One region of the Sinorhizobium garamanticum genome, then DNA from elsewhere that is predicted to be linked to it. Evidence: predicted binding sites of a transcription regulator. Region 1 holds the regulator's gene; each other region holds the start of a gene.

Evidence for each region. The regulator PhoB, encoded in region 1, activates phosphate uptake and scavenging genes when phosphate is short. The targets are predictions, from matches to a motif close to TGTCATNNANCTGTCAT.
Region 2: PZN02_RS19685 (esterase-like activity of phytase family protein) is a predicted target of PhoB. The motif match lies at 2,761-2,777, and genes of this name have one in related genera.
Region 3: PZN02_RS19325 (esterase-like activity of phytase family protein) is a predicted target of PhoB. The motif match lies at 3,418-3,434, and genes of this name have one in related genera.
Region 4: PZN02_RS16285 (LTA synthase family protein) is a predicted target of PhoB. The motif match lies at 3,345-3,361, and genes of this name have one in related genera.

The regions. Positions count from the first base shown of each region.
Region 1 covers NZ_CP120373.1:727,521-732,926, reverse strand. The annotation lists gene pstB (phosphate ABC transporter ATP-binding protein PstB) at 1-539, shown strand, start outside; gene phoU (phosphate signaling complex protein PhoU) at 607-1,320, shown strand; gene phoB (phosphate regulon transcriptional regulator PhoB) at 1,442-2,125, shown strand; gene PZN02_RS03520 (GcrA family cell cycle regulator) at 2,200-2,718, opposite strand; gene PZN02_RS03515 (aspartate aminotransferase family protein) at 3,135-4,334, shown strand; gene argF (ornithine carbamoyltransferase) at 4,368-5,285, shown strand.
Region 2 covers NZ_CP120373.1:4,151,577-4,156,982, forward strand. The annotation lists gene rnd (ribonuclease D) at 1-1,064, shown strand, start outside; gene PZN02_RS19675 (adenylate/guanylate cyclase domain-containing protein) at 1,234-2,295, shown strand; gene PZN02_RS19680 (DUF2000 family protein) at 2,267-2,674, opposite strand; gene PZN02_RS19685 (esterase-like activity of phytase family protein) at 2,863-4,221, shown strand; gene ppx (exopolyphosphatase) at 4,284-5,406, opposite strand, start outside.
Region 3 covers NZ_CP120373.1:4,080,613-4,086,018, reverse strand. The annotation lists gene lon (endopeptidase La) at 314-2,734, shown strand; gene hupB (DNA-binding protein HupB) at 2,956-3,228, shown strand; gene PZN02_RS19325 (esterase-like activity of phytase family protein) at 3,548-5,406, shown strand, end outside.
Region 4 covers NZ_CP120373.1:3,450,910-3,456,315, reverse strand. The annotation lists gene PZN02_RS16300 (phytanoyl-CoA dioxygenase family protein) at 1-321, opposite strand, end outside; gene PZN02_RS16295 (TolB family protein) at 619-1,443, opposite strand; gene PZN02_RS16290 (NAD+ synthase) at 1,446-3,128, opposite strand; gene PZN02_RS16285 (LTA synthase family protein) at 3,396-5,318, shown strand.

The DNA.
Region 1 (5,406 bases):
ACGATCCGAGCGTGGACGTGGTCGAACTCAGGGCTCGCGTCGGCATGGTGTTCCAGAAGCCGAACCCGTTCCCGAAATCGATCTACGAGAACATCGCCTACGGCCCGCGCATCCATGGTCTGTCGCGTAACAAGTCCGACCTGGATCAGATCGTCGAGAACAGCCTGGTGAAGGCTGGCTTGTGGAACGAAGTCAAGGATCGGCTGCTAGAGCCGGGCACCGGCCTCTCCGGCGGTCAGCAGCAGCGCCTCTGCATCGCGCGTGCCGTTGCGGTCAGCCCCGAAGTGATCCTGATGGACGAGCCCTGCTCGGCGCTCGATCCGATCGCCACCGCGAAGGTCGAGGAGCTCATTCACGAGCTGCGCGCGAATTTCACGATCGTCATCGTGACCCATTCGATGCAGCAGGCCGCGCGCGTTTCGCAACGCACCGCCATGTTCCACCTCGGCAATCTCGTCGAGGAGAACGACACCGACAAGATGTTCACCAATCCGGATGATCAGCGCACGCAGGACTACATTATGGGTCGGTTCGGCTAAAGCGGTTTCCAACCCTTACGATTGATGAAGGTCCATGCAGAACAGCGCGCGCCTTGAGGAAACGAAAATGACTCATGCACATATAACCTCAGCCTTCGACGAGGAGTTGAAATATCTCGCGCGCCGGATCTCCGAGATGGGCGGGCTTGCCGAGCAGATGGTTGCGGACTCTGTCCGGGCGCTGGTGAACTCGGATCTGGCCCTGGCGCAGAAGGTGATTTCCGACGACGCGATCCTCGACGACGCCGAGCGTCAGATCGGCGAGAAGGCGATCGTCACCATCGCCAAGCGTCAGCCAATGGCGTCGGATCTCCGCGAGATCATGGGGTCGATCCGGATCGCCGCCGATTTGGAGCGCGTCGGCGACCTCGGCAAGAATACCGCCAAACGCGTGATCGCGGTCGCCGGATCCGGCATTCCGCGCAAGCTTGCGCGCGGCTTGGAGCATCTGGCGGAGTTGGCCTTGGTTCAGCTCAAGGAAGTGCTCGACGTCTATGCCTCCCGTTCGCCGGAAAAGGCGAACAGCATCCGCGAGCGCGATGAAGAGATCGACGCGATCTACACGTCGCTTTTCCGCGAACTGCTGACCTATATGATGGAAGATCCGCGCAACATCACGCCGTGCACGCATCTTCTCTTCTGCGCCAAGAACATCGAGCGTATCGGCGACCATGCGACCAACATCGCCGAAACGATCTATTACATGGCGACGGGTGCTCAGCCGCAAGGCGAACGGCCGAAGGACGACACGACGTCGACCCTAGGGTCGGTGACGGACTAGTCCCGCCCGACGTCCGCATGCCTTTGCGCATGCGTTGATCTTATCCCGGCCGTGATTGTCGCGGCCCATACTGTGTCGCGGTTGCATGATGGCGTCCGCGCGTGGGAAGGAGCATGACCGAATGTTGCCGAAGATAGCTGTTGTCGAGGACGAGGAGGCGCTGAGCGTCCTCCTGCGCTACAATCTCGAGGCCGAAGGTTTCGACGTCGATACGATATTGCGTGGAGACGAGGCCGAGATTCGCCTTCAGGAGCGGTTGCCGGATCTCCTGATCCTCGACTGGATGCTGCCCGGAGTGTCCGGCATCGAACTTTGCCGCCGGCTACGGCAGAGGCCGGAAACGGAGCGCCTGCCGATCATCATGCTGACCGCGCGCGGCGAGGAAAGCGAGCGGGTTCGTGGCCTCGCCACCGGCGCCGACGACTATGTCGTCAAGCCGTTCTCGACACCGGAACTGATGGCGAGGGTGAAGGCAATGCTCAGGCGTGCCAAGCCCGAGGTGCTTTCGACGCTGTTGCGCTGCGGCGACATCGAGCTCGATCGCGAGACGCACCGTGTCCACAGGCGCAGCCGCGAAGTCCGGCTCGGACCGACGGAGTTCCGGCTCCTGGAGTTCCTTATGTCCTCGCCAGGGCGCGTCTTCTCCCGTTCACAGCTTCTCGACGGCGTGTGGGGACATGACATCTACGTCGACGAGCGCACCGTGGATGTGCATGTCGGCCGTCTGCGCAAGGCGCTGAACTTCTCGAACATGCCCGATGTCATACGCACCGTGCGCGGCGCCGGCTATTCGCTTGAAAGCTGATAGAGTCTGCGTTTCATAGGCATCAAAAAAAGGGGCGGCACCGCCCCTTTTTCCGTAGCGTTCATGCAAGCGGATCAGCGCATGCGCCGGCGCTCGCCGGAAGGCTGATAGGCGAGCCGCGTGTGATAGCTGCAATAGGGCGAAGCTTCCGGCGACTCGTTGCCGCAGAAATGGAATTCTTCCTTCAAGGGGTCGCCGATCGGCCACTTGCAGGTGCGTTCCGTCAGCTCCGTCAGGCCGAGGCGGCGCGACATCGGAACGACGACGTTCGGTGCGAGTTCGAGGTTCTGCTCCGCGACGAGATCGACTTCGATCTCTTCCTTGAGCACGGTGGCGCCAGCGGTGCGGGTGACGGTGCGGGTTGTGACGCGCGAGGCATAATTCGGCGCGCGGGGCGCAGAGGTTGTGCGCTTCGGGCGGGCGGCATTGGTCGTGCCGCCGGCCTTGGCCCGCCCCGGCAGGCTCAGCCGGTGAACCTTGCCGATGACGGCGTTACGGCTGACACCACCCAATTGTGCCGCGATCTGGCTGGCGCTCAGGCCTTCGGACCACAGCTTCTTCAGTTTCTCCACCCGCTCGTCAGTCCAGTTCATTTCTGCACTCTCCGTTCTCGGCGTTGGATGGCAGAATCCATCACCAAGCTCCGGAAAAACTCCGGAGCTGCAACGCGATAACTCTTTTGGTGACTAGGTCCGCCGCATGCGTCTAGTAATTGAATATTAACCTACTGGCAGGGTGACTCCGTGGCAAGAGTCGCGGGATTCGCGCCGAATCGATTTTGGGGTTTTCCCCAACTTGCTGGCTGGCCGTTGCATTTTTGCAAGCCCCCGCCGGATGTTTTTTCGCACGTCGGAATCCGTGCGCCCGAGCTCGCTGCAAGCCTTGGTTTTGTTGACATTGCAGTGCGAAATGGGAATAGTGCCTGCGCCGCCGAAAGGCGGCATTTTTGATTTTTATCGGACACGATCGCCCGATATCGATGCCACCAGGACGGAAGGAGAAGTTCGCCATGGCCGCAACAACGCCGCTCTACGACACCTATATGCGTGCGCCGTTGCGTTTCGAGCGAGGCGAGGGCGTCTGGCTCATTGCCGAGGACGGCTCGCGCTATCTCGATTTTGCCGCCGGGGTTGCCGTGAACTCGCTTGGCCATGCCCATCCGCACCTCGTCGAGGCGCTGAAGGCGCAGGCGGACAAGGTCTGGCATCTTTCCAACCTCTATGAGATTCCGGGACAGGAAAGCCTGGCGCGCCGGCTGACGGCCGTGACCTTCGCGGATCGCGTGTTCTTTACGAATTCAGGCGCGGAAGCGCTTGAATGCGCCATCAAGACAGCGCGCCGCTATCATTTCGCCAGGGGGAATCCGGAAAAATTCCATATCATTACCTTCGAAGGCGCTTTCCATGGCCGCACGATCGCGACGATCGCGGCCGGTGGCCAGCAGAAGTACATCGAAGGGTTCGGACCAAAGGCACCGGGTTTTTACCAAGTTCCTTTCGGCGACATTGCGGCGGTCAAGGATGCGATCAACGATGAGACGGCGGCGATCCTGATCGAGCCGATCCAGGGGGAGGGCGGTATTCGCTCGGCCAGCAAGGAGTTTCTGCAGGAGTTGCGGGCGCTTTGCGACGAATTCGGCTTGCTGTTGATCCTCGACGAGGTTCAGTGCGGCATTGGCCGTACCGGCAAGCTCTTCGCCTATGAATGGTCCGGCATCCGGCCGGATATCATGGCGGTCGCCAAGGGCATCGGCGGCGGCTTTCCGCTGGGCGCTTGCCTTGCGACCGAAGAAGCGGCAGCCGGCATGGTCACGGGCACGCATGGCTCGACCTATGGCGGCAATCCACTGGCCATGGCGGTCGGAAACGCGGTCCTCGACGTTGTTCTCGCCGACGGATTCCTGGAGCAGGTGCGCGACGTCGCTCTTGTCTTCCGGCAGGGGCTCGCGTCGCTCAAGGATCGTTTCCCGAATGTGATCGAGGAAATCCGCGGCGACGGGCTGATGCTCGGCATCAAGGCGAAGGTGCCCTCCGCTGACCTGTTGAAAGCAATCCGCGCCGAGAAGCTGCTCGCAGTTCCCGCCGGCGAAAACGTGCTGCGTCTGCTGCCGCCGTTGATCACTACCGCCGCCGAGGCCCGAGAAGGGCTTGCGAGGCTTGAGCGCGCCGCCGAGGCGGTCAAGAGCAACAGCGGCGACGCGGCGGCCTGAACGGCCCGACTTTCACGACAGGAATTCTGAACAATGACAGGTACCAGACATTTTCTCGACATCTCGGCGATGGCGACTGCCGACCTGAGGACGATCATTGACGACGCCCGCGTTCGCAAGACCGCGACGAAGGACGGCACTGCCGAACGCCCGCTTGCCGGCAAGATGCTCGCGATGATTTTCGAGAAGCCTTCCACCCGCACGCGCGTCTCCTTTGACGTCGGCATGCGTCAGCTCGGTGGCGAAACCCTGTTCCTTTCCGGAACTGAAATGCAGCTCGGCCGCGCCGAGACGATCGGCGATACCGCCAAAGTCCTTTCGCGCTATGTGGACGCGATCATGATCCGCACGACCGACCACCGGCGGCTGATGGAGCTCGCCGAACACGCTACGGTGCCGGTCATCAATGGTCTGACCGACGACACGCACCCCTGTCAGATCATGGCCGACATCATGACGTTCGAGGAGCATCGCGGATCAGTCAAGGGCAAGACGATCGCCTGGACGGGCGATGGCAACAACGTCCTTCATTCGCTGATCGAAGGCTCCGCGCGTTTCGGATATCGCATGAACATGGCGGTGCCGCTCGGGTCCGAACCACAGGACAAATTCCTCAACTGGGCGCGCAACAATGGCGGCGATATCCTGCTTTGCCATGAGGCCGAGCAGGCCGTCGCCGGCGCCGATTGCGTCGTCACCGACACCTGGGTATCGATGAACCAGGAGCACCGCGCCCGCGGCCACAATGTTTTCCAGCCGTATCAGGTCAACGAGGCCTTGATGAAGCATGCCGCCCCGGACGCATTGTTCATGCACTGCCTGCCGGCGCACCGGGGCGAAGAGGTCACGGATGAGGTCATCGACGGCCCGCAATCGGTCGTCTTCGATGAGGCGGAAAACCGGCTGCACGCGCAGAAATCGATCCTTGCCTGGTGCATGGGCGTCGTCTAACGACAGCGGCACAGACCTTTCGGCGGCGTTCCGCGTTGACACAACAGCTTTGCGCGTCTTATCAGACGCGCAAAGACGCTGTGGTACTTTGAATTACTGCACGGTTTTGTCCTTAAATCGG
Region 2 (5,406 bases), 790 kb from region 1:
AAACAACGTTCTGGCCGGAGCTCTGCCTGATCCAGATGGCAAGCCCTGATCTGGCTGTGATCGTGGACCCGATGGCGCCCGGCATCGACCTCGCGCCGTTCTTTGCGCTGATGGGTAATCCGGACGTCGTCAAGGTTTTTCACGCCGCGCGCCAGGACATCGAGATCATCCATCATCTCGGCAACCTTATTCCGCATCCGCTCTTCGACACGCAGGTCGCGGCGATGGTCTGCGGCTTCGGCGACAGTGTTTCCTACGACCAACTGGTCAACCGCATCAAGAACGAGCAGATCGACAAGTCTTCGCGCTTTACCGATTGGAGCCGCCGACCACTGACGGAAAAGCAGCTCGACTACGCACTCGCCGACGTTACGCATCTGAGGGAGATCTACCATTATCTGACTGCAGAACTCGCCCGCGAGGGGCGGTCGTCCTGGCTGGCCGAAGAGATGGCGATCCTGGAAAGCCCGGAGACCTATGACCTGCACCCGGACAACGCGTGGCAGCGGCTCAAGATGCGGGTCAGGAAGCCCATAGAGCTGGCGGTCCTGCAGAAGGTCGCGGCCTGGCGCGAACGCGAAGCCCGCACCCGCAACGTCCCGCGCGGACGAATACTCAAGGACGATGCGATCTACGAGATCGCCCAACAGCAACCCAAGGATGCCGAAGCGCTGGGTCGGCTCAGAACCATTCCCAAGGGATGGGAACGTTCCAGCGCAGGCACGGCTGTCGTCGAGGCGGTGAACGAGGCACTTGCGATTCCGAAGGCGGAACTGCCGCGCCTGCCGCGCCAGAACCATGCGCCAGAGGGTGCTGCGGCAGCGGGCGAAATGCTGAAGGTCCTCCTGAAGCTCATCGCCGAAAAGGAAGGCGTCGCTGCGAAGATCATCGCTAACAGCGAGGACCTCGACCGAATCGCAGCCGAAGGCGAAAGCGCGGATGTGGCCGCGCTCAGGGGTTGGCGCCGGGAGCTTTTTGGTGAAATGGCCCTGAAGCTCATTAATGGCGAGGTCGCGCTGCGCTTCGCCGGCAAGCGGATCGAGGCGATGGAAATCGGCGGTTGAAATGCCGCAGGTGAGAGAACAACTTTCCGCCTGAATCCAGCAATAGCCAGGACGCTTCGAGAGGGCTGATCCAGGCCGGACGGCGTGGACGAGCTGTGTGAATGCGTTGCGGATCGCCATCCAATCCGCAATTGTCCTTTATGTTTTTCCGGTTCCGGAGCTTCCGCGCATGCGCTGGAGATTTTCCACGCTTGAGTTCATCCTGTTGCTGCTCGTCGTCGCGGGCAGCGGCGTGGCCTATGCGTGGCTGGTCTACGGCGACGGCGCGCTGATCGGCGCGACCTATGCTCTGTTCGTCTGCATGCCGATCCTCGCCTTCGAACGACGGATCATCTTCCGGCGTCTCTACAGAAAGATTCACAGCCTTTCGACGCCAGGCTTTCTGCTGTCTTCCATTGCCGTCTATTTCGCGCTCGTCTATGCCGGCTTCGCAATTGCAGGGTCGCTTCTGCGCCTGGTGGGCCATCCAGGCGAGATGATGCCATCGCTGAACGTACTCCTCGTCGCGCTTGCAATCTCCGGTCCGATCATCTTTGTCCTGAGAGTGCGCGAACTGCTCGGCCGCGATGTTTTCCTGAGCCTGCTGACCGGACGCTACCGCAAGCCGGTGCATGAGGAGCGCGTGTTCCTCTTTGTCGACCTCGCAGGCTCCACGTCCTTCGCCGAGCGCTTTGGCGATCTGCGCACCCAGGAATACCTCGGGAGACTGTTCGCAACCATGGCCGATCCAGTGCTGCGCTACGGCGGCTCCATCGATGACTATGTCGGCGACGCAGCGGTCATTACCTGGCCCTTCGATCGTGCCATCGCCGACGCCGCCTGCATTCGCTGCGCCTTCGATATTTTTGACCGGATCCAGACGGATTCTCACCGCTGGCGCAAGGATTACGGCGAGGTTCCTCGCCTTCGCGCCGCATTGCACGGCGGAACAATCGTTGCCGCCGAGATCGGCGTCGACAGGCACAAGATCACTTACTTCGGCGACACGGTGAACATGACGGCGCGCCTCGAAGGCCTTTGCCGGACGCTCGATCGGCAGATCCTGATTTCCGCCGATCTCCTGCGGCGCATGCGCCTGCCAGCCTCGGTCAGGAGCGAGGATCTCGGCGAACATGAGGTCAAGGGCCGCGGCCAGAAGCTTGGCGTGTTCTCCCTTCGACCTGCCGACATCTTTCACGGCGGGTCGAAGTCCGCCGTTGTTTCTAGCCGTGCAGCTTCGCCCCCTTCGTGATCTTGTCGACAAGCTTCTTTTCCGCGTGGATCGCGATCCCCGCCACCCGGGCGTTGTCGGGTGCCGACTTGGAAAAGACTTCCCGGTTGGCGGCGTCGTGACCCGTCGAGAACATTTCGTCGACATAGATGGACGTGCGAACGTCTTTCGCCAAAGCCCGCCGCTGGATATCGCCGAGCGTCACCCCGCCTGCCGACAGGACGATGATCGGCTGGATACTTAGCGCGTTGTAAACATTGCCGGCGGCATCGCGATACGCCTCACCGATAATCTCCGGCTTCTGCCCGACTATGCCGGTGGCAAGGAAGGCCGTGACGTTGAGCTTCTGCCACATGGCGAGGTCGTCCCGCAGGACGATTGCAAATTTCGTCTCGAACATCGTGACCAATTTCTCTCCGCATTCTTCCCGCCAACACTAACGCCCGAAGTGACTGTAGATCTTGAACGTTCGAGCAAGGCACCGAACGTCACCAAAGCTTCATCGGACTGTCAGACAAGCATCAAGCAGCCGTCATCGAAGGCGCCTATCGGGGATCGGTCTCAGACCTCCAACCCAGGGTGAACTTCATGACGAAAGCACTTTTCGCCTCCGCGGCGCTGGCCCTTGTGATGACAACGACGGCGCTTGCCGAGGAGAAGGTCTTTCCGGCGACGCTGAAGGCGCATGCGATCCTGCCGGCCAACACGATCATCGCGGCACCGGCTGATGCGGCGGACTATCTCAAGACCTCCGGAAAATTCACGACGGCCGACCGGAAGCGTGCTGTGGAACTCGCCAGCGTGCCCGGCAAGGACGGCGTTCGCCCGACCGGACTGTCGCTGCCGTTCAATGGCCAGCCAATGCAGGGCTTTTCCGGGATCAAGACGATGCCGGACGGTACCTTCTGGAGCCTTTCCGATAATGGATTCGGCAACAAGCTGAACTCGACCGACGCGATGCTGATGCTCCACCATCTCAAGATCGACTGGGAAGCCGGCAAGGTCGAATCGCTGCAAACGGTATTCCTGTCCGATCCGGACCGCAAAGCACCGTTCCCGATCGTCATGGAAGGCTCGGCCAACCGCTATCTCACCGGCGCCGATTTCGATGTGGAATCGATCCAGCCGGTCGTCGACGGCTTCTGGGTCGGTGAAGAGTTCGGTCCCTACGTCCTGAAATTCGACACGGCCGGCAAACTGACCGATGTCGTTGCGACCATTGTCGACGGCAAGCCGGTCATGTCGCCTGACAATCCCACCCTGACGCTGCAAGCGGACCCGTCCAAGAAAATGCCGGCCTTCAACCTGAAGCGTTCCGGCGGCTATGAGGGTATGGCGATGTCCAAGGACGGCAGCAAGCTCTATGCCCTGCTCGAGGGGCCGATCTGGACCGACAATGAATCGGTCGAGCAGGCCAACGGTCGGCCGGCGCTCAGAATCATCGAACTCGATGTCGCGAGCAAAGCATGGACGGGCCGCAGTTGGCTCTATCCGCTCGCCGAAGGCGGCGAGGCGATCGGCGACTTCAACGTGCTCGACGAGAAGACCGCGCTCGTCATCGAGCGCGACAACGGCGCCGGCACTGTCGACAAGGCATGCGCAGATCCGAAGGACCCTAAGCCCGACTGCGTCGCGGTCGGCTCCAAGCTCAAGCGCATCTACAAGATCGAGATGACGGATGAAAATGCCGGCAAGGCGGTACGCAAGATCGGGTACATCGATCTCCTCAAGATCGCCGATCCGGACAACAGAAGGCGCCAGGGCGGCGGTGACGGCTACTACGACATGCCGTTCGTTACCATCGAGAATGTCGATCGCGTTGACGACACGCATATCATCGTCGGCAACGACAACAACCTGCCCTTCTCCGCCGGCCGCGCAATCGACAAGGCGGACGACAATGAGTTCGTGCTGCTGGAAGTCGGAGAATTCCTGAAGGCCGAATGATCAAAAAGCGGCTGCGCGACCGACGCGCAGCCGCCTCTTCACAGACGAATCGCGTGAGCCAATCAGCTCTCGAAATGGAAGGCGAGTGTCTTGCCCGTCAGTTTGCTGAGCTGCTGAAGGCGACCGTCCAAGCGCTCGCCCTCAAAGTCGGAATAGTCCGCCGGCACGACGAATTCGAGATCTACATCCGGGCGCGGCGATCGCCGTAAACCGAGATGGCGCGTGACACCCGGCATCGATGCCGAGAAAAGATAGGCGACGCGCAGCAGGCCGCCCAAAAGTTTGGCGAGTTCAAGCAGGCGCGGCGTCGTGATGCCCGCGAGGGGCTCGGTGGCACCGTCGTCGCTAAGGCCTTCGAAGCGGTAATAGTTAGCAAGTGCGATATAGGCCCGGCCGGCATGCGTAATGCCGGAAAAGGACGAGTGCGCGATGATGTTGAGCGCCTGCAGACCGCGATAGTCCGGATGGGCCCGCCAACTGATGTCGGCGAGCAAGCAGGCGGCCTGACGGTATCTGCTCTCCTCTTCCGTCTCCTCCACGCCGAAGTGCGTAACCATGCGTCCGGTCCATTCCGCGAGTTCACGGGCATGTTCCGGCGAGCGGGCACGCAGGATCGCGATCTCGTCGGCGGCCGTCAGCAAGGGGTCCTGCAGGCGTTCGGCTTCAGAAAGAAGCGAGAAGAGATAGCCTTCCCGAACGCCGAGTGCGGAGAAAGAGATTCGCTCCGGCTTCATGATCGAGAGCGCCTCCTGCATCGTCACAGCCCCGAAGGGCAGCAGGCTGCGGCGGCTCTTGGAGATTGTCGCGTAGGCGGAAGGTTTGATGTTCTTCGGCTCGATCACCTCGGGCAGGAGAGACATCGCCTCGTCATAGGAAATCTCGTAGCCCTGCATCATATGCAGCGGGTAGTTGCGTGTCTCCATATGCAGCTTGGCGATCGATCGCCATGTACCGCCGACGGCATAGAACGTGCGCCCGGTGCCGCCTTTGAGAACGGCCGCCTCCTTCATGAACTTGCGGACCCAAGTCCGAGCCTTGGACAACGAACCGTTGCTGTGTTCGAAGAGCCGGATACCGCCGAGCGGCAGGGTAATACCTTTGCCGATGCGCTTGCCATTCACATCGACGAGTTCGAGGGAACCGCCGCCGAGGTCGCCGACGATCCCGTCAGGATCGTGATAGCCG
Region 3 (5,406 bases), 870 kb from region 1:
ATAGCTGTTGAGATGAGGCGGCTGCCCGCTCGATTTAATGAAACGCTTGTTGCTAAACCGCGGCAACAACGCGATGATGCGACGATTCAGTGAAGGCTCGTTTGCTGCCTGTCGTTGATGTTTCAGCGTCCCCGCGCAAGGTACGCAACAGCGTCCGGGCATAGGGATCGGGAACTATCCGTGAAGGGGGAGGCTGCGCCGTACCTTGAAAAGGCCGCTCTTGCACTCCACCTTCATGAAGAAAAAATGACAGCCGGGAGTGCCTTAGAGGCTCTCGGGAACGGGCCCGAATTCGGGACGGAAAGGAAATGATATGACGAATAAAACGTCCTCGGCGACTGAAAGCGCGACCTATCCGGTTCTGCCGCTGCGTGACATCGTAGTCTTCCCGCACATGATCGTGCCGCTCTTCGTCGGGCGGGAGAAGTCGATCCGTGCGCTGGAAGAGGTCATGGGCACCGACAAGCAGATCATGCTTGCCACCCAGATCAACGCCACCGACGACGATCCGGAACCTTCCGCCATCTATCATGTCGGAACCATCGCCAATGTGTTGCAGCTGCTGAAGCTTCCCGACGGAACGGTCAAGGTTCTCGTCGAAGGCCGCGCGCGTGCGGACATCGATCGCTATACGCAGCGCGAAGAGTTCTATGAAGCGCAAGCCCATGTGCTCCACGAACCGGAAGAAGATCCGGTCGAGATTGAAGCGCTGAGCCGTTCGGTGGTGTCCGAGTTCGAGAGCTACGTAAAGCTCAACAAGAAGATTTCTCCTGAGGTCGTCGGCGTCGCAAGCCAGATTGAAGATTATTCGAAGCTTGCCGACACGGTTGCATCGCACCTCTCCATCAAGATCGTCGAAAAGCAGGAGATGCTGGAGACGACGAGCGTGAAGATGCGCCTCGAGAAGGCGCTTGGCTTCATGGAAGGCGAGATTTCGGTCCTGCAGGTCGAAAAGCGCATCCGTTCGCGCGTCAAGCGCCAGATGGAGAAGACCCAGCGCGAGTACTACCTCAATGAACAGATGAAGGCGATCCAGAAGGAGCTTGGCGACAGCGAGGACGGCCGCGACGAGATGGCCGAAATCGAAGAGCGCATTGCCAAGACCAAGCTCTCCAAGGAAGCGCGCGAGAAGGCTGATGCAGAACTGAAGAAGCTGCGGCAGATGAGCCCGATGTCGGCGGAAGCGACCGTCGTGCGCAATTATCTGGACTGGCTGCTCGGTATGCCGTGGGGCAAGAAGTCCAAGATCAAGACCGACCTTAACCACGCCGAGAAGGTGCTCGATACCGACCACTTCGGCTTGGACAAGGTCAAGGAACGCATCGTCGAGTACCTGGCGGTACAGGCGCGCTCCACAAAGATCAAGGGACCGATCCTGTGCCTCGTCGGTCCTCCCGGCGTCGGTAAGACTTCGCTCGCCAAGTCGATCGCGAAGGCAACGGGCCGCGAATATATTCGCATGGCGCTCGGTGGCGTTCGCGACGAGGCCGAGATCCGCGGCCACCGCCGCACCTATATCGGCTCGATGCCCGGCAAGATCGTCCAGTCGATGAAGAAGGCGAAGAAGTCCAACCCGCTCTTCCTGCTCGACGAGGTCGACAAGATGGGCCAGGACTTCCGCGGCGACCCGTCTTCGGCGCTTCTCGAAGTGCTCGATCCGGAACAGAACTCGACCTTCATGGATCACTACCTGGAAGTCGAATATGACCTCTCGAATGTGATGTTCATTACCACCGCGAATACGCTGAATATTCCGGCGCCGCTGATGGACCGCATGGAGGTGATCCGGATCGCCGGTTACACCGAAGAGGAAAAGCTGGAGATCGCAAAGCGGCACCTGCTGCCGAAGGCGATACGCGACCACGCGTTGCAGCCGAAGGAATTTTCGGTGACCGACGATGCGCTGATGGCTGTCATCCAGACCTATACGCGTGAGGCCGGCGTCCGTAACTTCGAGCGCGAACTGATGAAGCTCGCCCGCAAGGCTGTGACCGAGATCCTCAAGGGCAAGTCCAAGAAGGTCGAAGTGACGGCGCAAAACATCGCCGACTATCTCGGCGTGCCGCGGTTCCGCCACGGCGAAGCCGAGCGGGACGATCAGGTCGGCGTGGTCACGGGATTGGCCTGGACCGAGGTTGGCGGCGAATTGCTGACGATCGAAGGCGTCATGATGCCCGGCAAGGGCCGCATGACGGTGACCGGCAACCTGCGCGACGTGATGAAGGAATCGATTTCGGCGGCAGCGTCCTATGTCCGTTCGCGTGCGATCGATTTCGGCATCGAACCGCCGCTTTTCGACAAGCGTGACATCCACGTGCACTTGCCCGAGGGTGCGACGCCGAAGGACGGCCCGTCGGCGGGTGTCGCGATGGCGACTGCCATCGTCTCGGTGATGACCGGCATCCCGATCTCCAAGGATGTGGCGATGACCGGCGAAATCACCTTGCGCGGTCGCGTATTGCCGATCGGTGGCCTGAAGGAAAAGCTGTTGGCAGCTCTGCGCGGCGGCATCAAGAAGGTGCTGATCCCCGAGGAGAACGCCAAGGATCTCGCCGAGATCCCGGACAATGTGAAGAACAACCTCGAAATCATCCCGGTTTCGCGGATGGGCGAGGTGCTCGAACATGCCCTGACGCGTCGCCCCGAACCGATCGAATGGGACCCGGCGAACCAGCCGGCGCCGGTCGCGGCGGTCGATTCGCAGGACGAAGCGGGCGCTTCGATCGCGCACTGATCAAGTCCCGGAAGGGGCGCGGGACTGTGTCCCGCTTGCGCCCCTCGCCAGAAAAACAAGGAAGACCGGCACTTTGCCGGTCTTTTTTGTTGTAAAAACTCTCCGCAAGCCTTGCATTCCAAGGGATTAGGCGCAATTGGGAATGGCAAGACGTGGGCGATGCGCAAGCCGCCCCGGCTTAACAAGACAGTCGTTTCGAACCAATTGAAAGGGGTGGAAACATGAACAAAAATGAGCTCGTGTCTGCCGTTGCTGAGAAGGCCGGACTTTCCAAGACCGATGCGTCTTCTGCAGTTGATGCAGTTTTCGAGACCATCCAGGCTGAACTGAAGAACGGTGGCGACATCCGCCTCGTCGGTTTCGGCAACTTCTCCGTGACCCGCCGCGAAGCCTCGAAGGGCCGCAACCCGTCCACGGGCGCGGAAGTTGATATCCCGGCCCGCAACGTGCCGAAGTTCACGGCCGGCAAGGGCCTCAAGGACGCTGTCAACTAATCAGGTGTTTGCGGGTTCCAGAACCCGAGCGAACATCGCATTGCACCCTGTCTTGCCGTTCCCCTTGTGAGAACATAGGCAGCAGAGAGGTTCATGTTTCATCTGCCGCGGCGCCGCTTGATGGCGGAAGCAAGCAAGCAGATCAATTGAGGCCCGGTCCGTCCGGGCCTCTTTTCGTTTCTATCGCCGTGTCATTGAGCTGTTACACGACGGTTGCAAAAGCCTCCCATCCGGCGCGTGAAACGATCCAGCGATTCCGGATGCCAACAGCGGCACAGCGCAGGGGCTATTTGCCATGTGTCGCGACACGGAGGGACACATGAAGACATTTTCAATCACCACAGCATTGGCGGCAGCGCTCGCCGCATCGACGGCATCAGCCGTGCATGCAGAACAGGTTTTCAACCGCGTCGCATCCTTTGCCGTCATGGACAATCTGCCGGAAGGCGCAGATCGCAAGGCCGCGACCTCGGCCGAAATCATAACGGCAAGCGAAGATGGCAACACGCTCATCTATTCCGACAGCCCCGGAAAGCGCGTCGGCTTCGTCGACATCACCGATGCCAAAGCACCGAAGGCGGGCGGCATTGTGTCTTTCGATGGTGAGCCGACTTCGGTTGCAGTTGCTGGCGCGAAGGCGCTTGTTGCTGTCAACACGCGCGAAAGCTTTGCCAAGCCCTCCGGTCTCGTTGCTGTGGTCGATCTCGCGACGAAAAAGATTGACGCGACTTGCGACCTTGGCGGCCAGCCGGACTCGATTGCGATCAACAAGGACAAGACGCTCGCCACGATCGCGATCGAAAACGAGCGTGACGAGGAGGTGAACGACGGGCAGATTCCGCAAATGCCGGCCGGCGATCTGGTGATCCTCTCGTTGAAGGATGGTGTCGCCGATTGCTCGAGCATCAAGCGCGTGGCGCTGACTGGTCTCGCCGAGATAGCCGGGGAAGACCCGGAGCCGGAATTCGTCGCCTTCAACGGCAAGGACGAAATTGCGCTGACGCTGCAGGAAAATAACCACATCGTCATCATCGACGGCAAATCCGGTGCCGTGAAGACGCATTTCTCGGCCGGCACGGTCGATCTCAAGAACATAGATGTCAAGCGCGACGGTGCAATCTCGTTTACCGGCGAGCAGGCCGGCCGCAAGCGTGAACCGGATGCAGTGAAATGGCTCGACGATAACCGTCTGGTCGTCGCCAACGAGGGCGACTACGAGGGCGGCGCGCGCGGCTTCACGATCTTCGATACGACGGGCAAGGTACTGTTCGAATCCGGTGCAGCCTTCGAACATGCGATCGCGGCGATCGGCCACTATCCGGACAAAAGATCGTCTGCGAAAGGCGTCGAGCCGGAAGGCCTCGAAGCGGCACGCTTCGGTGACGACAATCTCTTCTTCGTGCTCTCGGAACGCGCCTCGATCGTTGGCGTCTACAAGGACACCGGCACGGAACCCGAGCCGCTCCAGCTTCTCCCGTCCGGCGTATCTCCCGAAGGCGCAGTCGCGATTCCGGGTCGTAACCTGTTCGCGACGGCGAACGAAGTCGATCTCGTCGAGGACGGTGGTGCGCGCGCCCATGTCATGATCTATGAACGGGCGGACGGCGACGCCGTCTATCCGCAGATCCGCTCCGCTCAGAAGGATGGGCTGCCCATCGGCTTCGGCGCGCTCTCAGGGCTCGCTGCGGTCGAAGACAAGCCCGGTTTCCTGCGTGCGGTCAACGACTCGGTCTTTGCCTCCCGGCCGACGATCTACACGATCGACGCCTCGCAGAAACCGGCCGTGATCACCGAAGCACTGCCGATCACCCGTGACGGTTCGTCGGCCCAGAAGCTCGACATCGAAGGCATCGCTAATGACGGCGAAGGCGGCTTCTGGCTCGCCTCCGAAGGCAACTCGGACAAGCTTTACAGCCACGCGATCTTCCACGTGAACAAGAAGGGCGAGATCAAGGAAGAGATCGCGCTGCCGGAAGAACTGCGCGCGAACGAGATTCGCTATGGCTTCGAAGGCATTGCGGCGGTCGGCGAGGGCGATAACCAAGTCCTTTGGATGGCAGTCCAGCGTGAATGGAAGGATGACGAGAAAGGTTTCGTCAAACTCGTCTCCTACAAGCCGGCGAGCAAGGAGTGGGGCGCCGTGCGCTATCCGCTCGACAAGGCGGAAGAAGGTTGGGT
Region 4 (5,406 bases), 1.5 Mb from region 1:
GATCTCGTCGAAGATTAGGCTTGCCTCGTCGATAACGCTCGTATCGGCGAAGGCGCGCTTGAATACCGCGACGCCCGGTCCTTCGGCCAGGACCTCGCAAATCTCCGCCAGCGCCGCGCGCCGGCCGTCATCCGTCCTGCAATCGGCGACGAGGCTGGCGCTGTCATAGAACAGGACGTTCTTCTGGCAATCGGCCGCATGCGGATAGTCGGCCGGATTGGTGCGGCGTTCGACCTCTGCGCGGAACGCCTCGATGTTGCAGGAATCCTCCGTCAGCCAAACGCGTCCGATACGCCTCCTCGCCGTGTTGTCGGTCTTCATCGGCTTCTCCTCCTACTGCATACTTCCTTAGATTGCAGCCGATTTAAGGATAAAACATGCAGCAATTCAAAGTGCCACAGCGTCCTTTGACAAGAGGCGCGGCGCTGTAGAGAGCTGCGTGCTTGCCGCCTTCCATCAACTCGACCGCACTTGCATACGGCATTTCGCACCATTATGCGAAGAAGAAGCAATCGCTGGCTCCGGAAGCCAACGCCTTTCCGCGGTCGAAGTGATCACGCCTTACAAACTGCCGGCTGGCTGACGCCGCAGCTAGGCGGCGTCCACGCTGCGAAGGAGTCACTCAGGCTTATATCGCACGAACGCAAATGCCTCGGCCGTCGGCGACCAGTTCGGGACATTCATCGTCCCCTGCCCGCCGAAGAGCTCGAACAGCACCCGCGCATTGCCGCCTTCCGGATCCATCAGGCGAAGCCTGACGTCAAGGTCGCGCGGGTGATCGAAGACATCGCCGTCATAGGAGAGCACCAGCAAGTGCCGGCCATCTGGCGAGGGATGCGGAAACCAGTCGCCATAGGGGCTGTCGGTGATGCGTTGCACATCGCTTCCGTCTGGGCGAATCCGCCAGATCTGCATCCGGCCGGTGCGGCTCGAACTGAAATAGATCCAATGTCCGTCCGGCGACCAATCCGGCCCGTCATTGCGCCCTTCGCCGTGGGTCAGGCGGCGCTCCTCGCCGCCATCGACCGGGATCGTGTAGATGTCGAAGACCTGATCGCGGATACCGCAATAGGCAAGTGTCCGCCCGTCCGGCGACCAGCCGTGCCAGTAGGACGGCAGATTAGGCGTTACCAAACGGGGCACACCGCCCCCGATCGGCAGGACATAAATCGCCGACTTGCCGAATTCGCTTTTGTCGCTGATGACGAGCGTTTGGCCATCCGGGGAAATGCCGTGGTCGTTGTTGCACTGACGGGCAAAGCCGGTGTCGATCTCAATCGGTTCGGAACCGTCGAGCGCAAGACGATAAAGCCGGCCGTCGCCGTTGATGACCAGATAGCGTCCATCCGGCGACCAATTCGGCGCCTCGACCAACCGCTCCGTCTGCCAGACTATACGCGTCTCGCCGCTGCCGACGTCGAAGATCTCCACCGAGCTGCGCATAACTACCCCCTGTCACGGAAGCGATTTGTAATCGGATAGCGCCGGTCGCGACCGAAGTTCTTCTTGGTGATCTTCACGCCAGGAGCCGACTGGCGGCGCTTGTATTCGGCGATGTAGAGCAGATGCTCGACGCGATGGACGGTTGGTTCGTCATGTCCGCGGGCGACGATTTCCTCCGTGCTCATCTCCTTTTCCACCAGGCACTCGAGAATGTCGTCGAGCACCGGATAGGGCGGCAGCGAGTCCTGATCGGTCTGGTTCGGCCGAAGTTCGGCGGACGGCGCCTTGTCGATGATGTTCTGTGGAATGACTTCCCCGGAAGGCCCGAGCGCGCCCGGCGGCACCGCGCCGTTGCGCCAGCGCGAAAGCGCATAGACCTGCATCTTGTAGAGATCCTTGATCGGGTTGAAGCCGCCGTTCATGTCGCCGTAGAGCGTGGCGTAGCCGACCGACATTTCGGACTTGTTGCCGGTCGTTACCACCATCGAACCGAACTTGTTGGAGATCGCCATCAGGATCGTCCCGCGCGTACGGCTCTGGACGTTTTCCTCGGTGATGCCGGATTCGGTGCCCTCGAACGCGTCGGAGAGCGCACTCAGGAAGCCCTCGACCGGCTCTTCGATCGCAACGATGTCGTAGCGGCATCCGAGCGCCTTGGCGCAGGCCTCGGCGTCCTTCAGCGACTCCTGCGAGGTGTATCGGTACGGCAACATGACGGTGCGCACTCGTTCCTCGCCAAGCGCGTCGACGGCGAGCGCTGTGCAAATCGCCGAGTCGATGCCGCCCGAAAGGCCGAGCACAACATTCTTGAAGCCGTTCTTGTTGACGTAGTCCCTGAGTCCGAGCATGCAGGCGCGGTAATCGGCCTCGTCGCTTTCCGGTATGCGTGAATTGAGCCCGTTCTCCGCGGTCCAACCCTCCTCGCCTCGCCGCCATTCGGAGATTGCGACAGCTTCCTCGAACTGGCTCATCTGGAAGGCGAGCGACTTGTCCGCGTTGAAGGCGAAGCTTGCACCGTCGAAGACCAGTTCGTCCTGACCGCCGAGCTGATTTGCATAGATCATCGGCAGGCCCGTCTCGATCACTTGCTTCAGGACGACCTGATGGCGGACATCAACCTTGCCGCGGTAATAGGGTGAACCGTTCGGGGAAAGCAGGATTTCGGCGCCGCTTTCCTTGAGTGTTTCGCAGACGCCGAGATCACCCCAGATGTCCTCGCAGATCGGTATGCCGATACGCACGCCGCGAAAGTTGACGGGACCGGGCATTCCTCCTGCATCGAACACCCGCTTCTCGTCGAACTCGCCGTAGTTCGGCAGGTCCACCTTGTCGCGGATCGCAATGATCTTGCCCCCGTCCAGGACCGCGATCGAATTGTGACGGAGAGCGCCGGCCTGACGCGGAAAGCCGATGACGACGCCCGGGCCTCCATCAGCCGTATCGGCGGCGAATCTCTCGACAGCCTGCAGGCAGGCCTTCAGAAATGCCGGTTTCAGAACGAGATCTTCCGGCGGATAACCGGAAATGAAGAGTTCGGTGAACAGGAGCAAATCGGCGCCCTGGCGCGCCGCGTCCGCGCGCGCCTCGCGCGCCTTCGCCAGATTGCCGGCGATGTCGCCGACGGTCGGATTGAGCTGGGCCACGGCAATCCGTAGCGTTGAGGGAGCGGCTTTCTGTGCAGTCATGAGCGGGGCCTGTGGTCTTGTCTCAGCGAGTACTTCTGACATACGCCCTGTTCTTACCGCATACCGCGATAAAAAACCCACCGCCAATCGCGAACAAATCAAAGATTCCAAAAAATTCTGCATTTCCCGCCCTTTACACGGCGCGGCAACGATCTTTTCACGCACGTGGAACTTGCACCCATCCCAGCTGGTTTAGCCATTCATCCCCTGTTCAAGATGACAGTCGTATGACAGTTGGACGAAAGATTTATGAAATTGGAGACGCCGTTGGCCAGTATCGATTCAGCCGCCGCGAGACGCTCCCAGACCGTCATCGACAGGTCTGGGTCCTCCGTCAGAAACGCCAAGGCGCTGGCCGGCACGCGCAGCGCGTTCTTCTCTCTCTTTATTGCTGCCGCGCTCGTATTCGCAGTCGAACTGATCGTGCGCCAGTCCTTTGGCGAAACCATCGCCTATTTCATCGATCCCATGCGTCCCGCCGGGACGACGATCGCTGTCTTCTTCCTGGTTCTGCTTGCCGTCGATGCACTCTTCGGCCGTGAGCACAAGGCGGCCCTCCTTGTCGTGCCGCTCGCGGTTTTGCCGGCCTTCATCAGCGAGCAGAAGCAGGTCTTCCTCTCCGATCCGCTTTATCCGACCGATTTCCTTTTCGGGCGGCAGATCATGGAATTGATGCCCGTCCTTGTTAAGGACCGCCCTTGGACCGCCGTCGCAGTCGTCGTCGGGCTGATCGCTATGATCGCCACCATCGGCCTGCTCCTGCGCTATGCCTGGCGGAACTTTCCCAAGCTTACGCGCAGGGAGCGTGTCGTTCGCATGGCCTTTGCCCTGCCGCTGCTCGTCGCCTTCTGGCACATCATGGACTACAACCAGTTCTCGTGGATCCGCGACCGCTTGCGGGTGATCCCGATCATGTGGGACCAGACCGAGAACTATCGCCACAACGGTTTTGCGCTCGCCTTCGCGATCAACCTGCCGATGGCCAATGTCAACGCGCCGGCGGGCTACATGGCCGATGCGATCGACCGCATTCCGGTCAAGCCGTTGCCTGCCGGAACGACGCATCGCGGCAAGCCGGACGTCATCGTGGTCATGAGCGAATCCTTCTGGGATCCGACTCGCCTGCCGAACGTGAAGCTTTCGCCCGATCCGATGCCGACGGTCCGCGAAATGCAGGCGGGGAACGTCTTCTCGCCGGAATTTGGCGGCATGACCGCCAATGTCGAATTCGAGGCGATGACCGGTTTTTCGAATGCCTTCCTGCCCTATGGCAGCATTCCCTACCAGCAATATATCCGCAATCCGATCCCCTCGCTCGCGACCTTCTTCCGCAGTGAAGGCTACGTCGCGCGCGCCATCCATCCCTTCCAGGGCTGGTTCTGGAACCGCACCGCCGTCTACAAGGCTTTCGGCTTCGACACGTTCCGCTCGGAAGAGAACTTGCCGGCGATGCAGAAGCGCGGAATCTTCGCCTCGGACGAATCGCTGATGAAGGAAATCATCCGCCAGGCGGATGCCATGGAAGACCCCTTCTTCTTCTTCACGGTCACCTTGCAGGGTCATGGCCCCTACGAGCCGAACCGCTACGCGAAGAACACGATCAAGGTCGAAGGCAATCTCCCCGAAGGCGACCGCCAGGTGCTCGCCACCTTTGCCCAGGGCATCAAGGAAGCGGACGAAAGCCTGAAGATGCTGATGGAGTGGGCCAAGAAGCGTGACCGCGAGACGATCATCGTGCTCTTCGGCGATCATCTGCCGCCGCTCAACACGGTCTACACCAACACGGGTTACATGAACGACGTGACCGCCTCGCGCAAAGGTTCGAAGGAACAGATGAAGGCGCAGCACGAAACGCCGCTCGTCGTCTGGTCGAACAAGACAGGCCCGAAAAAGAACATCGGGACGATCAGCCCGGCCTTCCTTTCCTATCAGATCCTGAAGCAGGCCGGTTACGAGCACCCCTATTACACCGGCTTCCTGGGCAAGGTTTACGACCAGTACCGCGTCATCGATCGCTATATGGTGGTCCGCAAAAACGGCAAGGACATCGCAGAGTGGTCGCGGCGGCCGAAGATTCCCGCGTCGCTGCGCGATTACCGCTTCCTCCAGCACGATATGATGTTCGGCAAGCGGTTCAGCACGGAACGCTTCTTCAAGTCCCATGCCGAACTCTTCCCCGTCGGTTCCTGAATCCCGACGGCCGGGGCGCGAACGGCCTCGGCCGCCGCCCTCCCGCCGTCCTCCGCGCGACAACTGAGCAGCCGCTCTTTCGCGCACG